DNA from 3 places in the Agromyces sp. Y782 genome. Region 3 is predicted to be linked to each of the others. Evidence: predicted binding sites of a transcription regulator. Region 3 holds the regulator's gene; each other region holds the start of a gene.
What was found. Region 3 encodes LexA, which represses DNA repair genes until DNA is damaged. Its sites were predicted from a motif close to TCGAACANNTGTTCGA; they were not measured.

Region 1 (6,203 bases), on a different contig from region 3:
GATCTCTTCGCGCCGGTCGGAGTCGAAGTCGACGTCGATGTCGGGCTCCTCATCGCGGAGCGCGGAGAGGAATCGCTCGAACGGCAACCCGTACCCGATCGAGTCGACCGCGGTGATGCGCAGCGCGTAGCAGACCGCCGAGTTCGCCGCCGAGCCGCGCCCCTGGCAGAGGATGCCGCGCCGCCGCGCCTCGGCGACGATGTCGTGCACGATGAGGAAGTAGCCGGAGAAGTCCTTCAACTCGATGACGTCGAGCTCGCGCTCGAGCCGCTCGCGCACATGCATCGGCACACCGGGGTAGAGCTGCTCTGCGCCCTGCCAGACGAGCACCCGTAGCCAGCTCATCGGCGTGTGTCCTGCCGGCACCTCTTGCTTCGGCAGCTTCGGGCGGGCGCTGCGCAGGGTGAAGCCGAGCTCTTCGGCGAGCGTCACCGAGCGGGCGACGGCGCCGGGGTAGCGGGCGAACCGCTCGGCCATCTCTGCGCCGCTGCGCAGATGCAGCTGGTCGGATGCCGGCAGCCATCCGTCGAGCTCGTCGAGGCTGCGGCGCGCCCGTACCGCCGCGAGGGCCGCGGCGAGGCGATGCTCGGGCGGAGTCGCGTAGTGCACGGCGTTCGTCGCGAGGAGCGGCAGGCCTGCCCGCTCGGCGAGTCCGGCGAGGGCGTCGTTGGACTGCTGATCGAACGGATGCCCGTGGTCGAAGAGCTCGACCACGACGTTCTCACGGCCGAAGAGCGCGGTGAGGCGATCGAGCTCGCGCGCCGCGGCATCCGCCCCGCCCTCGGCGAGTGCACGACGCACCGCGCCTTTGCGGCATCCGGTCGGCACGATCCACTCACCGGCCGCCCGTTCGGCGAGCTCTTCGAGGGAGTACACCGGTCGCCCCTTCTCGCCGCCGGCGAGCTGACCGGCGGTGATCGCGCCGGCGAGGCGGTGATAGCCGGCTTCGCGTCTGGCGAGCACGAGCAGATGTTCGCCTTCGGGGTCGGCGAAGCCGTTCTGCGGGCCCTGCAGGCCGAGCGAGAGCTCGGCGCCGAAGACCGTCTGCAGCTCGGGGAAGCTCTCGGCGGCCTCGGCGAAGTGCACGATGCCGTAGAAGCCGTCGTGGTCGGTGATGGCGAGCCCCGTGAGCCCCAGCCGATGCGCCTCTTCGACCAGTTGCTCGGGTGATGAGGCGCCGTCGAGGAAGCTGAAGTTCGAGTGCGCGTGCAGCTCGGCGTAGGGCACGACCGGCCCGGCCGGCGCCTCGAGGTCGGTTGCAGGGCGATACGGATGCCGCTTGCGGCTCCACGCCGGACTGTCGCCGCCGTCGACGATGAGCTTGGGCGCACCCGGCCGACGCGCATCGGAGAGCTTGCGCTCGAGCTCCGACCACGGGATGCCCGGGTTGTTCCACCCCATCAGGGACCACCACCCATCAGTCGTACCTCGCTTCGGCCCACCAGCCTGCTTCGTCGCGTACGAGCAGCCACGCGCAGCCGTCGTCGTCGACGATCTGGAAGCGGTGCACACGTTTGGCGTGCTCGGCATCCCACCAGCGCTCGACGACCGGCCAGGGCCCCGCCCAGGCCCGCACAGGGGCGGCGACGCCGCCGGCGAGCGCGAAGCGTTCGGGGTTCGCCGAGATCGCCCCACGGGCGTCGATCGTGACCGGGGAGCCGCTGGCGTCGAGCAGCCCGATCGGCAGCCGCTCACGGAAGACGCTCGCGGGCGCGAGAGCGGGCAGGCTGCCGGGCCACGGCGCCGCCGTCTGCTCGCCCGTGCGCTCGGGAACCCGGTCGCCCCACGGCACGAGCACGTGCCGGTCGGCGAGCATGCGGCCACCACCGACCGACGCGGTCACGACCGCATCGTGGCCGAGCATGCTCTGCACCCGGGTGAGTCCATGGTGCACGCGCTCGTCGGGTCCGCCGCCCCAGAGCCCCTCTTCGTGGTTGCCGGTCGAGTCGATGCGTTCGGGCACGACGCGTAGCCGCACGATGGGCGAGGCGAGTCCGCTGTCGGCGGTGCCCGCGCCCTGCAGCTGCCAGCGCACCCGGTCGACGACGTCGGCGGGTGTGAACCAGCGTGGGTGCAGCCAGCTTCGGCTCGAGTGCCCGCCGCCTTCGTCGTCGATCTCGACGCGGATGCCGGTGCACACGAGTCGCTTCGCCCGCATGCGTTCGATGAACTCGGAGGCATGCACCCGGAAGGCGAAGGCGAGCTGGTCGATGCGATCGAGCGGCGGCTCGAACTCCTGCGCTACCTCGAACTCGGGCGGCGGTGTGCGTGCGAGCACCCTGGCCTGCTCGCGCCCCGACGCCCGGTCGTGTGCGAACGCGCCCGCCGCGCCGAAGCGACGCCGCACATCGGCCTCGGGTAGCGCTGCGAACTCGCCGAGGGTGCGAACGCCGAGCCGGTTGAGCAGGGTCGACGTGCGCGCATCGACGACGAGGCTCACGGGCAGCGGAGAAATGAACGCAGCGGATGTCCCGGGCGCGACGATGCCCACGGGAGACTCGCCGGTCGCCCGCGCGGCCTGCTCGGCCGCGAAGGGGCCGTCGGCGACGCCCACCCTGGCCCCCGGCACTCCGAGTGCGGCGACGGTGTCGAGGAGCGCCTGCGCCGCGGCATCCTCGCCGCCGTAGTAGCGGGCGGGGCCGCGTGCCCGCATCGCGAGCGTGCCCGGGCGGATGAGCTGCACGCCAGGCACCGTCTCTTCGACACGTCGCACGACCGGTTCGAAGACCCGCACATCGAGCGAGGCGTCGTAGTCGAGCAGCGTGAGCGCGGGGGAGCGGTACTGGGCTTCGCGAATCTTCAATCCGCGAACGACACCGTCGCTGCGGGCGGCCGCCGAGCAGGCGAAGACCTGCCCTCCTTCGGTGAGGGCGATGGGGGAAGCCGGGTCGATCCCGTGTTCGCGACAGGCCGCGAACACGGGCCAGTCGGCACACCAGAGCACGATCGTGCGGCCGGGGTCGACGATCATCAGACGGCCCGCCGCACGTATTCATCGAGGCGCACCGGCACGTCGAGGCGCACCGGTGCCCGGGGCGTCTCATCGTCGGCGGCCGCCTGGAACTCGAGGGAACGCCCCGGCAGTCGGAGCCGCGAGCGTGCACGCCGGCCGAACTCCCCGCGCCCGCCGGCCGTGACGACGACGTCGCGGTCGCTGAGATGCCCGTGCCCCAGCTCGAGCCCGTGCCACTCGCTCGTCTCGACCCCGAGGCTCGCGTCGCTGCCCGGCCATTCGCCCGCGACGAGCAGCACGGTGCCGCGCTGCCTGAGCCGCGCCGTCAGCCGTGACGACTCGGCGGGGGCGACCCGACCGGCCGGTCGCACGGCGACCACGGGAATCACGTCGGCGAGCGCGCCGACCACGGCGAGCCACTGCCGCCCCGGGTCGGGCACGAGCACGAGTCGGTCGAGGTCGATGCCGAACCGTGCGGCCGCCTCGACGCCGAACTCCGGCATGCCGGCGACGGCAACCCAGCGCCCGCTCGCCGAGGGGCCGGCGAGGAGGGCCATGAGCAGGGTCGTGGAGCCCTCGACGGTGACGACCGTGCCCTCGCGCAGGCTGCCGCCCGGCAGCACCTGTTCGAGGGCCGGATGTGTAGGCACCGTCTTGGAGTCGAGCCGCGTGGCCTGCATCCCGCGGATGCGGGCCTGCAGCTCCTCGACGCGCGAGGGCACTTCAGCCGGGGCGAGGGGAGCGGTCATGGTCACTCACCTAGTTTCGAACACATGTTCGAAACTAGCAAGTCGGCAGTGCCGACTGTCCTGGGGTGTTGGTGTTCGCTCTCATGAGTGCCCGCATTGTTCACGCCCCGGGGTAGGCCGCATTATGCCATGGGCAGGGCGTTCTCGAATTCTTCCGCGAATGCCTCCATTCAGGGTACGAATGAGCGCAGCCACACCCGCATCTTCGATGTGCGAAAGCGGGGGCGATGCGCGGGAATTCGTAGGAATCTACGACTCACGCCTCATTGACGGCTGAGGCTCCGAATGTTTGGACCGGTTGTGCGAACACTTGACGTGGGTCCAATCCCTATGAAAGTGTTTCGACGGCGGCGCGCTGAATCGATTCAATGATCCTTCAGCTGTTCACGGCCGATCAATGACGATTGGAGCTCCAGCAACGATGCATGAATCCACTCAGCCACGCGCTCGTGTTCGTGGGATCGGCGTGTTGCTGATCGCGATCGGTTTCACTGTGGCAGGCATTCTCGTGCCGGTTGCGGGAGCGAGCGCAGCTGATGCTCCGGCGCTCACGGCATCTGACTTGAAAGCCAACAGCCTGGTCGATCCGCTCGGCATCGAGGGCGCGGCGCCGCTGCTGAGTTGGCAGCTCCACTCGACCGAGCGAGGCGTCACCCAGACGGCGTACCAGATCAGGGTGGCGAGCTCTGAGAATCAGCTCGAATCAGCGGATGTCTGGAACGCCGGCCGAGTCGACTCCGACCAGCAGCTGGGTGTGCAGTACGGCGGTCCGGACCTGGTGTCTGAGACCCGCTACGTCTGGCAGGTGAAGGTCTGGGATAACCGCTCCAATGAGTCCGACTGGTCTGAGCCGGGCTCGTTCGAGACCGCGATGCTGAGCAACGACGAGTGGCAGAGCGATTGGATCGGTGCGGACGCGACCGCTCAGGCCGCGGCGTGGCGCGACTACACCGTCAACGTCGACTTCACGGCCCAACCCGGAACCGGCTTCGGCCTCTACCTGCGAAGCTCCACGGACACGGGCAACGCCTACATGTGGCAGCTGAACGACACGGAGCCGGGCCACCCGAAACTGCGCCCGCACAACCGGGTGGAGGGCAGCTATTCCGTCCTTGACGAGATCGATCTCACCGAGGTCGGCCTCGCCGCCGATGTGCTCGCCCACCGCGCGACGATGTCGATCCAGCTCAGCGGCTCCACCATCACGACGACGATCAACGGCGTCGTCGTCGACGTGCGCACCGACACCTCGCACTCCGGCGGATACGTCGGAGTGCGCCTGCACGACTCTTCGCACGACGACGTCGTCTTCCACTCGATCACCGTCAATTCGCCGACCGAGACCATGTACGAATCGCGCTTCGACTCCGGCGACAACCCGTTCGGCGTCGGCGAGCTCCTCCGCGGAGAGAACGGCGGTCTTCACGTCTCGGGCACGGTCGAGGCCCTCTGGAAGCCGAGCCTGCCGATCCTGCGCAAGAGCTTCCCCACCCGAGACGGCAGGGCGATCGCCAGCGCGCGCGTCTATGCATCCGCTCTGGGGCTCTACGAACTCTCACTCAACGGGCAGAAGGTCGGCGATCAGCAGGAGGCTCCCGGATGGACCGACTACGCGCAACGCATCCAGTATCAGAGCTATGACGTCACCGAGCTGATCGCGAGCGGCGACAACGCCATCGGGGCCATGGTCGCTCCCGGCTGGTACTCCGGCCACATCGCCTGGCTCGGCGCCAACCGCTACGGCTCGCAGCCCGGGGTCATCGCCAAACTCGTCATCCACTACACCGACGGCACGGAACAGGTCATCGGCACCGACTCCAGCTGGACAACGGCTCCCGGACCGTTCGTCAGCGCCGACCTGCTCATGGGCGAGAGCTACGACGCCAACCGGCTCCAGGACGGCTGGAACCAGCCCGGTTTCGACGATTCTTCATGGTCGGATGCCTCGGTGCTCGACTCCGCCGCGATCCAGTACCTGCGGCCGCAGACCGACGAACCCGTTCGCATCACACACGAATTGCCGGCCGTCGCGCAGACCGAGGCTCCAGCAGGCAGCTACATCTACGACCTCGGCCAGAATATGGCGGGTGTGGCGAAGGTGACCCTGACCGGCGTGGCCGGCCAGCACGCGACCATCCGTCACGGTGAGGTGCTCAGCGCCGACGGGAGTCTCTACACCGCCAACCTGCGTGCGGCGAAGGCGACCGATCACTACACCTTCGGCGCCGACGGCACCATCACCTACATGCCGCGCTTCACGCAGCACGGCTTCCGGTACGTCGAGATCAGCGGCGTGTCCTCGCCCCCCGCGCTCGTCGACGTCGTCGGCCAGGTCTTCTCCTCGGATCTCGAGCAGACCGGTGCCTTCGAGACATCCGACCCGATGTTGAATCAGTTGCAGAGGAATATCGTCTGGGGGCAGCGAGGCAACTTCATCTCGGTGCCCACCGACACGCCTGCGCGCGACGAGCGGCTCGGCTACACGGGTGATCTCAATGCGT
Region 2 (6,203 bases), on a different contig from region 3:
GCGCGCGACGAACAGCCCGATCCAGACGAGCGTGAGGAACTGCGCCGCGCGGTACTTGCGCTTGTCGTGCTTCCAGGCGACGCCGTCGCCCATGAGGAATCCGACGATGAGGCCGAGCGCCGGCCAACGAACGAGCAGCGATACGATCAGCGCGAGCGCGTACCCCGCATTCGTGAAGAACCCGAGCACGTAGTTGTCGCGCGCATTGCCCGACCAGAGGGCGAGCGCCGCCGAAGCGAGCACGCCGATGAGCCCCGCGATCGCCTGGGTCGGCTGCCCCTTGGTGGCGAGCCGCACGACCGTGAACACCACTGCGAGACCGACGGATGCCGTGAGTGCGGGCACGAGCGCGGCCTGCGCGTCTTGGCCTGCGAAGCTCGTGAGCCCGCTGTAGACCACCAGGAACACGAGTCCGGGCAACAGGGCCTCGAGGATGCCTCGAACGCCGCCGACCGCGGTCAGCAGGTCACGGCCGCTCAGCTTCTCGTCACGCGCGAGGGCGCCGAGGCCGCTCTTCTCGGCGGCGGCGGCGAACTGCCTTCCGAACTCGCCGCCCTCTGCGGGCTCACCCTCGGATGCGGCATCCGTTCGGCCGCTCTCATCGGGACGCGACGGCCCAGAGGCATCCGTCATCTCGGTCACGCCGTGGGTGCGCCTGCGGAGGACGCGGGCATGCGCAGCGGAATCAGGTCGCGCGGCGGCATCGGCGTGGTGCCGCGCACCACGACGATCGAACGGAAGAGGTCTTCGACCTTGGCAGCCGCGGCCGGGTCGACCGCGGCTTCACCGGCGATCACACCGCGCAGGAACCATCGGGGTCCGTCGACCCCGACGAAGCGCGCGAGTCGCATCTGACCCTGCTGCCCCTCGCCCGCGGCGACGGGGATCTGGGCGAGCAGTTCAGGCCCGAAGGTGCCCTCGCGCACGGTGGTCGTGCCGCCCTGGCGGGCGATCTGCTCAGCGATCTGCGCGCGGATCTCGTGCCAGAGACCACTCGAACGCGGCGCGGCGAACGGCTGCACCTGCAGCGTCGAATTCGCGTAGTCGAGGCCGATGGCGACGACCCGTTTGGTGCCCTCTTCTACTTCGAGGCGAAGGTGGAGACCCTCACGCGGCAGCACCTTCACACCGCCGAGGTCGACATAGGGACGAACCGGGTTCGCCTCGGCCTCATCGAAGGGGCCCGCGCTCGCGCGGTCTTCGGGGGCCGACTTTGGCTGATCGGCGGAGATCTCGCCGGTGTTCTCGATGTCGCTCACGCGTTCACTCCTGACTTGTGCGCCCCGGTACCGGTGGAGCCGAATCCGCCCTCGCCGCGCACACTGCCGGGCAGTCGCTCGACCTCGACGAACCGTGCGCGGAGCACGGGCATCACGACGAGCTGGGCGATACGGTCGCCGGCCTCGATCGTGTACGGCTCGATCGCGTCGGTGTTCAGCAGGGCGACCTTGATCTCGCCGCGGTAGCCCGCATCGACGGTGCCTGGCGCATTGACGATCGTGATGCCGTGCTTGAAGGCCAGACCCGAGCGGGGCACGACGAAGGCGACGTACCCGTCTGGCAGCGCGATCGCGACGCCTGTGCCGACGGTGGCGCGCTCTCCGGGCTCGAGGATGACCGACTCGGCGGCATGGAGATCGGCGCCCGCATCGCCCGGATGGGCGTACGACGGAACGTGCTCGGCCGTGATCAGCACATCGATGGAATCGGTCACTGTTCGAGGGTAGTGCAGAAGTCTGGTCGAATAGAGCCATGCCCGACTACCGCGAAAGACTCTGGCCGACGCCGTGGATCTACCTCGCCTCACTGCTCTTCATCCCCGCCAGCATCCTCGTGCTTGCGCCGGTCTCCTTGCCCGCCGGCATCGCGACCGGGATCATCCTCTACGGCGCGGTGGTCATCTCACTCAGCCTCACGGCACCGGTCATCGAGGTCGCCGACGGGCGGCTCAGTGCGGGTCGTGCGTCGATACCGCTCGCCGACACCGGAACAGCGGTGGGGGCGACGGATGCCGCTGCGCGCGTCGAACGCGGAACGGGTCTCGATGCCCGCGCGTTCCTCGTGATCCGCGGATGGGTGCAATCCGTCGTGCGGGTTCCCGTCACCGACGAGTCGGACCCCACGCCCTACTGGCTGATCTCGACGCGTCATCCGAAAGAACTGGCCGCCGCGATCAATGGATCACGACGGCCCTGAGCGTACTGAGCCGAGCGTCTAGGACGCGCACTCCAAGCAGATCGGCCCGAGCTTCGTCTCGTGGTCGATCTGTGAACGATGCTTCACCAGGAAGCAGTTCACACAGGTGAACTCGTCAGCTTGCGGCGGAAGCACCACCACGTCGAGTTCGACGTCGGAGAGATCGGCACCAGCGAGGTCGAACCCGCCGGGGTTATCGGCGTCTTCGACATCCACTACGCCCGACATCTTGTCGGGGACGCGCTCCTTGAGGGCCTCGATCGACTCAGAGTCGTCTTCGGTCTTCCTCGGTGCGTCGTAATCCGTTGCCATTCCCATCCATTTCCTCATCGCCGAAGATTCGGCGGCCATAGTCTGCATCAAATCGGTTGCGTTAGCAAACCACTTGTGTGGGTTTTCCCAGGTCCTTCGTGCTCAACTTCCGCCGCGCCCGGGGTATTCCCACGAGCACACATCCCGACGTGGCATCCTTGGGCGGAGACGAAGGCACGGAAGGGCTTGTCGCGATGCAGGAACTCAAGGTAATCGGAGTCGAGAACGGCGCATTGCTCGCCGCATCCGACGATGGCGCGCGCTTCCGGATCGAGATCGACGAAGTACTGCAATCTCGTATCCGGCAGGCGCAACCCGAACAGCACACCGGGCCCAAACCTTCGCCGCGCGAAGTGCAGGCCCACATCAGGTCGGGCATGTCGGCCGAAGAGGTCGCTCAGGTCACCGGCGCATCCCTCGACTACATCCGCCGCTTCGAAGGCCCCGTGCTCGCCGAGCGCGAACACATGGTCACCTCGGCACTCGCGGTGCCGGTGCACGTCTCGATCGAGGTCGACCCGGCCGACGAGCCGCCGTCGTTCGGCGGAGTCATCCGTGACCGACTCGCCCAGCTCAGCGCCCATGGTGAACGCTGGGCGAGCTGGAAAGACGAGGAGCGCGGCTGGATCATCAAGCTCGAGTTCACTGCCGAGACGATCGACCACGACGCACGCTGGGGCTTCGAGCCCCGCAAGCAATCGCTGCAACCGCTGAACTCCGAAGCGATCACACTCTCGCAGCAGGGCGAGATGAAGGGCGGGCTGATCCCGCGCCTGCGCGTCGTCGCTGCCGACTCCGACGAGTCGCGCTTCGACAGCGGCGCCTTCACCTTCGAAGAGCCCGAGCACGGCGAATTCGACACCGCCCCGCATCTCGAACCGCTCCCGTACTCGCGCTCGCCGCAGACGTCGAGCCCTGCAGCGTCGCGTGCTGCGATCAAACGAGCGGATGAACCGAAGCAGACGCTCGGCGAGACAGCAGACCTGCTCGAGGCGCTCCGGCGACGGCGCGGCGAGCGGGAGGCTGCCGGAAACGGGCAAGAGCAGCCGCCGACACCGGTCACCCCGGCTGTGATGCAGGAACCAGTACCCCCGCCCGAGCAACCGGTCGAAGAGAAGCCCGGCACGGCCGCTCGGAGCATTTGGGGCGGCAAAGCCTCCACCGGCCCGGCCGGCGCACGGGGCGCTTCCAAGAAGGGGCGTGCTTCGATGCCGAGCTGGGATGAGATCGTCTTCGGCGCGCGCACCGACGACGATCTCGCCTGATCGCCGACTGAGCTGAGGAACGCCGCCGGGCAGATGCTCGGCGGCGTTTCGTGCGCTCGAGCGCGGTGCTACCATCGAACATACATTCGATTCGGTGAGGTGCCCATGTCGCTCGTTCACGAGTTCGTCGAGGTATGGACGAACGACGACGGCCGCCCCGAGCGACTCGTGTGGCGCTCACGTCGCTTCCGCGTGACGGACACTCCGACGACGCTCGTGGGCCCGTGCGACTGGTGGTCACCCGTCGCGGCACACGATGTCTCACCAGGCAGACCGCCGCTGCAGATCGCAGGCTGGCGTTTCCAGGCCACTGCCGACGACGGCGAGACCCACGTCTTCGATGTACGCCGCCACGAGCGCCGCTGGGAGCTCGTGCGCGTGTTCGATTGAGCACCGCGTGGCATAGCCGCCTTCAGGGCGTCAGAACCCCCACCGGGCTGTTCAGCGGGCTTCGCTGGCCTTCGCGCTCCGGTCGCGGACGCGCGGACGCAACCAGAGCATGAGGATTCCACCCACCACGAGGCCCCAGAAAGCCGAGCCGATCCCGACGACCGCAACGCCCGACGCCGTCACCAGGAATGTGCCGATCGCGGTGATGCGCTGCCCCGGAGCTTCGAGCGCGCCCGTGACGGACGTGACCAGGGCGCCGAGCAGCGCGAGTCCGGCAACCGCCGTGATGATGATCGGCGGTGAGGCCTGCACGACCGCGGCAGCGAGCCCCGCCCCTGCTCCGAACACGAGGTAAACGACCCCCGAAGTGAGCGTGGCGACCCAGCGGCGCCCGGCGTCGGGATTCGACTCGGGGCTCGCCATGATCGCAGCGGTGATCGCCGCGAGGTTGATCGCGTGGCCGCCCGCGAAGGCCGCGGCCACGGATGCGGCGCCTGAGGTGACGAGAACCTGCCTGGGAGCGAGGCGATAGCCGAACGTCGACATCACCGCGAACCCCGGCACGTTCTGGCCCGCCATGGTCACGATGAAGAGGGGCAGGCCGAGACTCACGATGACGAATGGGTCGAAGACCGGTGCGACGAACTCGAGCTGCGGCCGCACGGCTTCACTGCCGAGCACGGCCGGACCCGCGATCACTGCGATGCCGATCACCGCCACGAGCATCGCCGCCGGAACGGCCCAGCGAGGCGCGAGGCGAGCGAGCAGCAACCAGACGAGGATCATCGGAAGGGCGATCGCCGGCTGCTCGACGGCCGCGAACACCGGCGCGACGCAGATCGGAAAGAGGATGCCGGCGAGCATCGCGCTCGCGATCGGCTTCGGGATGCTCGTGATCGCGCGCCCGAGCGCAGGCCACAGGCCCGAGAGCACGATGAGCACACCGCAGACGATGAAGGCACCGATCGCCGCCGCGAATTGCTGGGTGGTCGCGGCCGCCGCGACGAGCAGCGCCGCACCGGGTGTCGACCACGCGAACGAGACCGGCATCCGGGTGATGACCGGCAGAAGGATGCACGTGACGCCGGTCGCAATGCACAGCGCGAACAGGCCTGAAGCTGCCTGCGTCTCGCTCGCGCCGACGGCGAGGAGTCCTGCGATCACCAGGGCGAAGGAGCTCGCGAACCCGGTGATGGCCGCGATGACGCCCGCGACGACGGTTTGGAAGATGTCCGGTGCTCGCTCTCGAACGAGTTCTACGCCGACTTCTCAGCGCGACGCGGCTTGTGCTGCACGATCGTGGGGGCGGCATTGTCGAGCACCGCGGCCTTGGTGACGACGACCCGGGCGACACCTGTCGAAGAGGGCACCTCGAACATGATCGGTCCGAGCACCTCCTCCATGATCGCGCGAAGGCCGCGTGCACCGGTCTGTCGAAGCACGGCGAGGTCGGCGATCGCCTGCAACGCCTCCTCTTCGAAGTCGAGTTCGACGCCGTCGAGCTCGAACATGCGCTGGTACTGCCGCACGAGCGCGTTCTTCGGCACCGTGAGGATCTGCATGAGCGCCTCGCGGTCGAGCGGCGTGACGGTCGCCACGACCGGGAGCCGGCCGATGAACTCGGGGATCAGGCCGAACTTGTGGAGATCTTCGGGCAGCACCTCGCTGAAGATGTCGGCTTCGTCTTCTTTGTTGTGCAACGGGGCACCGAACCCGATGCCGCGCTTGCCCGCCCGCGAGGAGATGATGTCTTCGAGGCCCGCGAACGCTCCGGCCACGATGAAGAGCACGTTCGTCGTGTCGATCTGGATGAACTCCTGGTGCGGGTGCTTGCGCCCGCCCTGCGGCGGCACCGATGCGACGGTGCCCTCGAGGATCTTCAGGAGCGCCTGCTGCACGCCCTCACCCGAGACGTCCCTCGTGATCGACGGGTTCTCGGCCTTTCGCGCGATCTTGTCGACCTCGTCGATGTAGATGATGCCGGTCTCAGCGCGCTTCACATCGAAGTCGGCGGCCTGGATGAGCTTCAGCAGGATGTTC
Region 3 (6,203 bases):
GCGTTCTGGGCCGGTTCGATCTCCGCCGACGAACTCGAGCAGACGGCCGCCGAACTGCGAGCCGTGACACGTGAGCGCCTCGCCTCCCTCGGCCTGGCCCGCACGGATTCGGCGATTCCCGAGACCTTCTCGTTCTACGACCAGGTGCTCGATACCGCCGTGGCCGTCGGTGCGGTCCCGCCACGTTTCGCGAGGCTCGCCGATGAGCATGGGGGTATCGACCTCGCGGGGTACTTCACGATCGCCCGCGGTGTCGGCGACGACGCTCCGCTCGAGATGACCAAGTGGTTCGACTCGAACTATCACTACCTCGTCCCCGAGATCGCCCCCGACACCGACTTCTCCCTGCACGCCGAGCGGATCCTCGCCGAATTCGCCGAGGCGAAGGCCGCCGGCTTCGTGACCCGGCCCGTGATCGTCGGCCCCGTCACGTTCCTGCTGCTCGCGAAGGCGGCCGACGGGGCTCCCGAGAGCTTCCAGCCGATCGACCGGCTCGCCGACCTCGTGCCCGTCTACGCGGCGCTGCTCGAGGAGCTCGCCGAAGCAGGTGCCGAATGGGTGCAACTCGACGAGCCCGCCCTCGTGAGCGAGAGCATCGATGTCGCACGCGACCGGGTGCTCGAATCCGTCGCTGCGGCCTACGACGCGCTGGGCTCCCTCGAACGCCGCCCGGCGATCTTCGTCGCCGCACCATACGGCTCGCTCGACGACGCGCTGTCCGCCCTCGCAGCCACCCCGGTGGATGCGATCGGCCTCGACCTCGTGCGCGGCGTACTGCCCGCGTCGCTCGACCCGGCGACGGCCGAGTCGCTCGCGGCGAAGACCGTGGTCGCGGGCGTCATCGACGGGCACAACATCTGGCGCGGGGACCTCGCCGCCGCATTCGAGCAGCTCGAGGCCGCTCAGCGCCTCACCGCGACCGTCGCCGTCTCCACCTCCACCTCGTTGCTGCACGTGCCGCACGACGTCGACGACGAGGATGCGCTCGATGCACGACTCGTCGGCTGGCTCGCGTTCGCCGACCAGAAGGTCGGCCAGGTGGCCGCGCTCGGTCGCGGACTTGCGAGCGGGCGCGCCGCAATCGAGGGCGAGCTCGCCGCGGCATCCGCTGCCCTCGCCGATCGCGGCGGTGCGCCGGGTGTGCGCGTGCCGGTCGTACGCGACCGCGTCGCGTCGCTCACTGAGAGTGACTTCGCTCGCGCGAGCTACGACGAGCGTGTTGTGGCGCAGGCGTCCCTCGGCCTGCCCGAGCTGCCGACGACGACGATCGGGTCGTTCCCGCAGACCGGCGAGATCCGTCGCGCCCGCGCCGGCCTGGTGGGCGGCACGCTCACGGGTGAGGAGTACACCTCGCTCATGCGCGAGGAGATCGAGCGCGTCGTGCGGTTGCAGGAAGACCTCGGGCTCGACGTGCTCGTGCACGGCGAACCCGAGCGCAACGACATGGTGCAGTACTTCGCCGAACTCCTCGACGGGTTCGCGGTCACCAAGCACGGTTGGGTGCAGTCGTACGGCTCGCGCTGCACGCGTCCCTCGATCCTCTGGGGTGATGTCTCGCGGCCGGCGCCGATGACGGTCGAATGGTCCGCGTACGCCCAGTCGCTGACCGAGCAGCCCATGAAGGGCATGTTGACCGGCCCCGTCACGATCCTCGCCTGGTCGTTCGTGCGCGACGACCAGCCGCTCGGCGACACGGCGCGACAGGTTGCGCTCGCCCTGCGCGACGAGATCGCCGATCTCGAGGCAGCCGGTATCCGGGTCATCCAGGTCGACGAGCCCGCACTCCGAGAGCTGCTGCCGCTGAAGCGCGCCGACCAGCCCGACTACCTCGAGTGGTCGGTCGGTGCCTTCCGCCTCTCGACCGGCGGTGCGGCTCCGGCGACGCAGGTGCACACGCACCTCTGCTATTCGGAGTTCGGCGTCGTGATCGATGCGATCAAGAACCTCGACGCCGACGTCACTTCGATCGAAGCGGCCCGCAGCCGTATGGAGGTCGTCGACGACCTCGAGACGAGCGGCTTCGACCACGGCATCGGCCCGGGCGTCTACGACATCCACTCGCCACGAGTGCCGAGCGTCGACGAGGTGCAGGCGCTCCTCGAACGCGCAGCCGGCGCGATCCCCGCCACCCGGCTCTGGGTCAATCCCGACTGCGGTCTGAAGACGCGCGGCTACGACGAGACCGTCGAGTCGCTGCGGCACATCGTCGAGGCGACCCGTGCGGTGCGGGCCGGTCGCGCTGCCTCGGTACTCGCCGGGTAGCACGGGCGAGCGGATGCCGCGGCTCGCGACATCCGCTCCGCTGGCGTTCGGCCGACGCAGGGCTGGGGCTCAGCTGGTGCTCGGCCGACGCTCGGCTGGTGTCGAGGCGACGCACAGGCGCAGCGCGTACTTTGGTCGTATGCAACTTGCGGTCCACGAATCCGGCCGGGGTTCGCGAACCGCGGTCCTCATCCACGGCATCATGTCCGATTCCCGCGCGTGGCACCGAGTGACTGCCGAGCTCGAGGCGCAGGGGTTCCGGGTGCTCGCCGTCGACCTGACAGGTCATGGACGCAGCCCGCGTGCCGTGCAATACTCGCCCGCCGCGTGGGCGAGCGACGTCGTCGAGACGCTCACGCCGGTGCTCGACGGCCCACCCGATCTCGTCATGGGCCACTCGCTCGGCGGGCTGGTGGCGAGCCTCGTCGCAGATCGGCTCGCGCCTCGCGCGGCGATCTACATCGACCCGGCCTTCTCCTTCCCGAAGGGCGTGAAGGGGTGGGCGTTCAAGGCATTCTTCGCGATAGCGCCGAGGCCGCGCCGGTCGGCGCTGGTGCGCATGAATCCGAAGTGGAGTGCGGTCGACGTCGAGATCGAGCTCGCGACGCTTCGAGACTGGGACAAGCGCACCATCCTCGGTTTCACCGATACGCGACCGCTGGTGCCGCCCGTGCGCCTCGTCGCCCCTACTCTGGTGCTCCTGGCGGAGAAGAGCCTGCTCATCACGGCGAAGGTCGCCCGGCAGCTTCGCGGACAGGGCATGACCGTGGCGACCCTGCGCGGAACGGGGCACACCGTGTTTCGTGACGATCACGCCGGGTTCATGGATGCGGTGTTCGACTGGTTCAACGCGCTGGCGCCTGCCACGGTCGGAAGCGGTCTCGCCGCAGTCCGGACCGCGGCGTAGCGACCGGCCGTCGCCGGCCGCTCCATGACAGACCGGTGGGGTTGCCCGGTCAGACTGCTCGGAGCACCGCGACGATCTTGCCGAGCACCTCGGCATGGTCGCCGACGATGGGCTCGAACGCGCTGTTCCGCGGCAGCAGCCAGGTGTGGCCGTCGCGCTGGCGGAACACCTTCACGGTGGCCTCGCCGTCGAGCATCGCCGCGACGATCTCACCGTTCTCTGCGGTGCGCTGCGAGCGCACCACAACCCAATCGCCGTCGCAGATCGCGGCGTCGATCATGGAGTCGCCCACGACCTTCAGCATGAACAGCTCGCCTTTGCCGACCAGTTGACGGGGGAGCGGGAACACCTCGTCGATCTGCTGTTCGGCCGTGATCGGCACACCCGCGGCGATGCGGCCGACCAGCGGCACCATCGCTGCGTCGCCGACCGGGATCGGGTCGGAAGAGGTGACGGGTCGCTCGGTGACGCCCGGCAGCTCGATGAGCACCTCGAGTGCTCGAGGGCGGTTGGGGTCGCGCCGGAGGTACCCGGCGAGCTCGAGCTGGTTCAGCTGGTGCGTGACACTCGAGAGCGAGGAGAGCCCGACGTCGTCGCCGATCTCGCGCATGCTCGGCGGGTAGCCGCGGCTGGAGACCGAGCGCTGGATCATCTCGAGGATCGAGATCTGCTTGGCGCTCAAGCTCTTTCGGCGGCGTGGCCTGCCGGCCGCCTGCACGTCGTCGATGTCGGTGCTCAACGTCTTCGCCCCTCGTAGCGGCCGCCTCGCGGCCGGATGTCGGTGGTCTCTGGTCGACTCTCTTCCAGATATTCGAAACTGTATCCGCCCCGCGCGCGCTCGGCAAACATTTGTTCGAGTGTGTCGCGGAATCCGCTCGACAGAATTCCCCGCGTCTTCCCTTGCGTTGTTCGTCATTCGAATGTATGTTCGGAACAGAGTTTCGCATCCGGTTCTCCCGGCCGAGAGCCGGATGCGACTCCTACAGGAGGTGTGACATGAGTGCAGCGATCGCAACGACCGGCTTCCAGCCCCCAAGTGCCCTTCAGCGAGAGGAGGCGGCGTCGGTTGTTCCCGCGCGCACGCGGCTCCGACTGACGCGACGGGGCCGCATCGTGTTCACGTCGCTCGGCGCAGTTCCGCTCGTCGTGTGGGCATTCGTTGCGGTGATCGGCGCGGGCAGCGCCGCGGCCGACGTCGAATCCACTGGCGTCTCGTTCGAGGCTGCGTCGTTCGAATACACGACGGTCGGGCAAGGCGACTCGCTCTGGGAGATCGCCGAGTCGATCGACCCCGGGGCCGATGTGCGAGAGATCATCGCCGAAATCATGCGGCTCAACGGGCTCGATGACGCGGTGGTCGAACCCGGTCAGCGCCTTGCGCTTCCCGCCGCTCCGTGACCCGTGACCGTCTGAAGCGTCGGGGTTCCGCCGGTCGATGACGGCGCGTCCGAATGACCTCGGTGCGCATCGTTAGCATTGAAGGGTGACGAGTCTCGAAGACCTCCCCATCCGCGATGACCTTCGTGGTCGCACGCCGTACGGGGCTCCGCAGCAGGCAGTTCCGGTCGCGCTCAATGTCAACGAGAACACGCATCCGATTCCCGAAGACGTCGCACACGATGTCGTCGCCCGTGTCGCCGCCGCCATTCTCACGCTCAATCGCTATCCCGATCGAGAGTTCACCGAGTTGCGGCGTGCATTCGCCCGCTATCTGCGCCATGGCCTCGAGCCGGCGCAGATCTGGGCTGCGAACGGTTCGAACGAAGTGCTCCAGCACATCCTCCAGGCCTACGGCGGGCCGGGCCGCACCGTGCTGGGCTTTGCGCCGACGTATTCGATGTACGGCCTGCTGGCCTCCGGCACCGGCACCGAGTGGCTCACCGCCGGTCGTGATGACGAGTTCGAACTCAGTCCCGAAACGGCCGTGTCGGCGGTGCGAGAGCACGATCCCGACATCGTGCTGCTCTGCGCGCCGAACAACCCGACGGGTACGCCGCTCTCACTCGAGACGATCGAGGCGGTCGTCGACGCGGCGCGCGGCATCGTCGTCGTCGATGAGGCCTACTTCGAGTTCGCCGACCCCGGAACCCCGAGTGCGCTCACGCTGCTGCCGGGGCGGCCCCGGCTGCTCGTGTCGCGCACGATGAGCAAGGCGTTCGCGTTCGCCGGCGCCCGCGTCGGCTACCTCGCCGGTGATCCGGCCGCCATCGACGCACTTCGGCTCGTGCGACTGCCGTACCACCTCTCCGCGCTCACTCAGGCGGCTGCGCTCGGCGCCCTGGCGCACTCGACCGAGATGCTCGCGATGGTCGATGAGATACGCACCCAGCGCGAGCGCATCTCGGTCGAGCTCCTTCGACTCGGGTTCCACCCATATCGCAGCGGCTCGAACTTCGTGCTCTTCGGCGGGATCGACGACCCGCATGCGGTCTTCGATCAGTTGCTCGCGCGCGGCATCCTGATCCGCGAGATCGGCATCCCCGGTCACTTGCGCGTCACGGCCGGCACTGAGGCCGAGACCACCGCCTTCCTCGAAGCGATCGCCGTTTCGGCCCCGAATAGGATTGACTCATGACCGCAACGAGACCGCCGCGCACCGCCCGGGTCCAGCGCGAGACGAGTGAATCGAGCATCGACCTCTCGATCGATCTCGACGGCACAGGCGTGAGCGACATCGAGACGAGCGTGCCGTTCTACGACCACCTGCTCACGGCGTTCGCGAAGCACTCGCTCACCGACCTCACCGTGCGGGCACGCGGCGATATCGAGATCGACGTGCACCACACGGTCGAAGACGTCGGCATCGTGCTGGGGCAGGCCATCAAGCAGGCGCTCGGCGACAAGCGCGGCATCTCGCGGTACGGCGATGCCCTCGTGCCGCTCGATGAGGCGCTCGCACAGGCGGTCGTCGACATCTCGGGGCGTCCGTTCCTCGTGCACACCGGAGAGCCCACCGGGTTCGAGTACCACCTCATCGGCGGGCACTTCACCGGCTCGATGGTGCGGCACGTCTTCGAGGCCATCGCGTTCAACG

Region 1: imuA' (DnaE2-dependent mutagenesis accessory factor ImuA') is a predicted target of LexA. The motif match lies at 3,719-3,734, and genes of this name have one in related genera.
Region 2: AC1C2S_RS16890 (DUF6504 family protein) is a predicted target of LexA. The motif match lies at 3,848-3,863, and genes of this name have one in related genera.

The regions. Positions count from the first base shown of each region.
Region 1 covers NZ_JCAIUG010000002.1:828,589-834,791, forward strand. The annotation lists gene AC1C2S_RS18075 (error-prone DNA polymerase) at 1-1,401, opposite strand, end outside; gene AC1C2S_RS18080 (DNA polymerase Y family protein) at 1,418-2,971, opposite strand; gene imuA' (DnaE2-dependent mutagenesis accessory factor ImuA') at 2,971-3,702, opposite strand; gene AC1C2S_RS18090 (family 78 glycoside hydrolase catalytic domain) at 4,196-6,203, shown strand, end outside.
Region 2 covers NZ_JCAIUG010000002.1:578,532-584,734, reverse strand. The annotation lists gene AC1C2S_RS16920 (DUF3159 domain-containing protein) at 1-633, opposite strand, end outside; gene AC1C2S_RS16915 (DUF3710 domain-containing protein) at 639-1,259, opposite strand; gene dut (dUTP diphosphatase) at 1,256-1,714, opposite strand; gene AC1C2S_RS16905 (DUF3093 domain-containing protein) at 1,753-2,196, shown strand; gene AC1C2S_RS16900 (DUF4193 domain-containing protein) at 2,215-2,508, opposite strand; gene sepH (septation protein SepH) at 2,703-3,773, shown strand; gene AC1C2S_RS16890 (DUF6504 family protein) at 3,879-4,163, shown strand; gene AC1C2S_RS16885 (benzoate/H(+) symporter BenE family transporter) at 4,215-5,393, opposite strand; gene clpX (ATP-dependent Clp protease ATP-binding subunit ClpX) at 5,420-6,203, opposite strand, start outside.
Region 3 covers NZ_JCAIUG010000001.1:34,036-40,238, reverse strand. The annotation lists gene metE (5-methyltetrahydropteroyltriglutamate--homocysteine S-methyltransferase) at 1-2,262, shown strand, start outside; gene AC1C2S_RS00185 (alpha/beta fold hydrolase) at 2,276-3,169, shown strand; gene lexA (transcriptional repressor LexA) at 3,219-3,896, opposite strand; gene AC1C2S_RS00175 (LysM peptidoglycan-binding domain-containing protein) at 4,166-4,567, shown strand; gene AC1C2S_RS00170 (histidinol-phosphate transaminase) at 4,653-5,744, shown strand; gene hisB (imidazoleglycerol-phosphate dehydratase HisB) at 5,741-6,203, shown strand, end outside.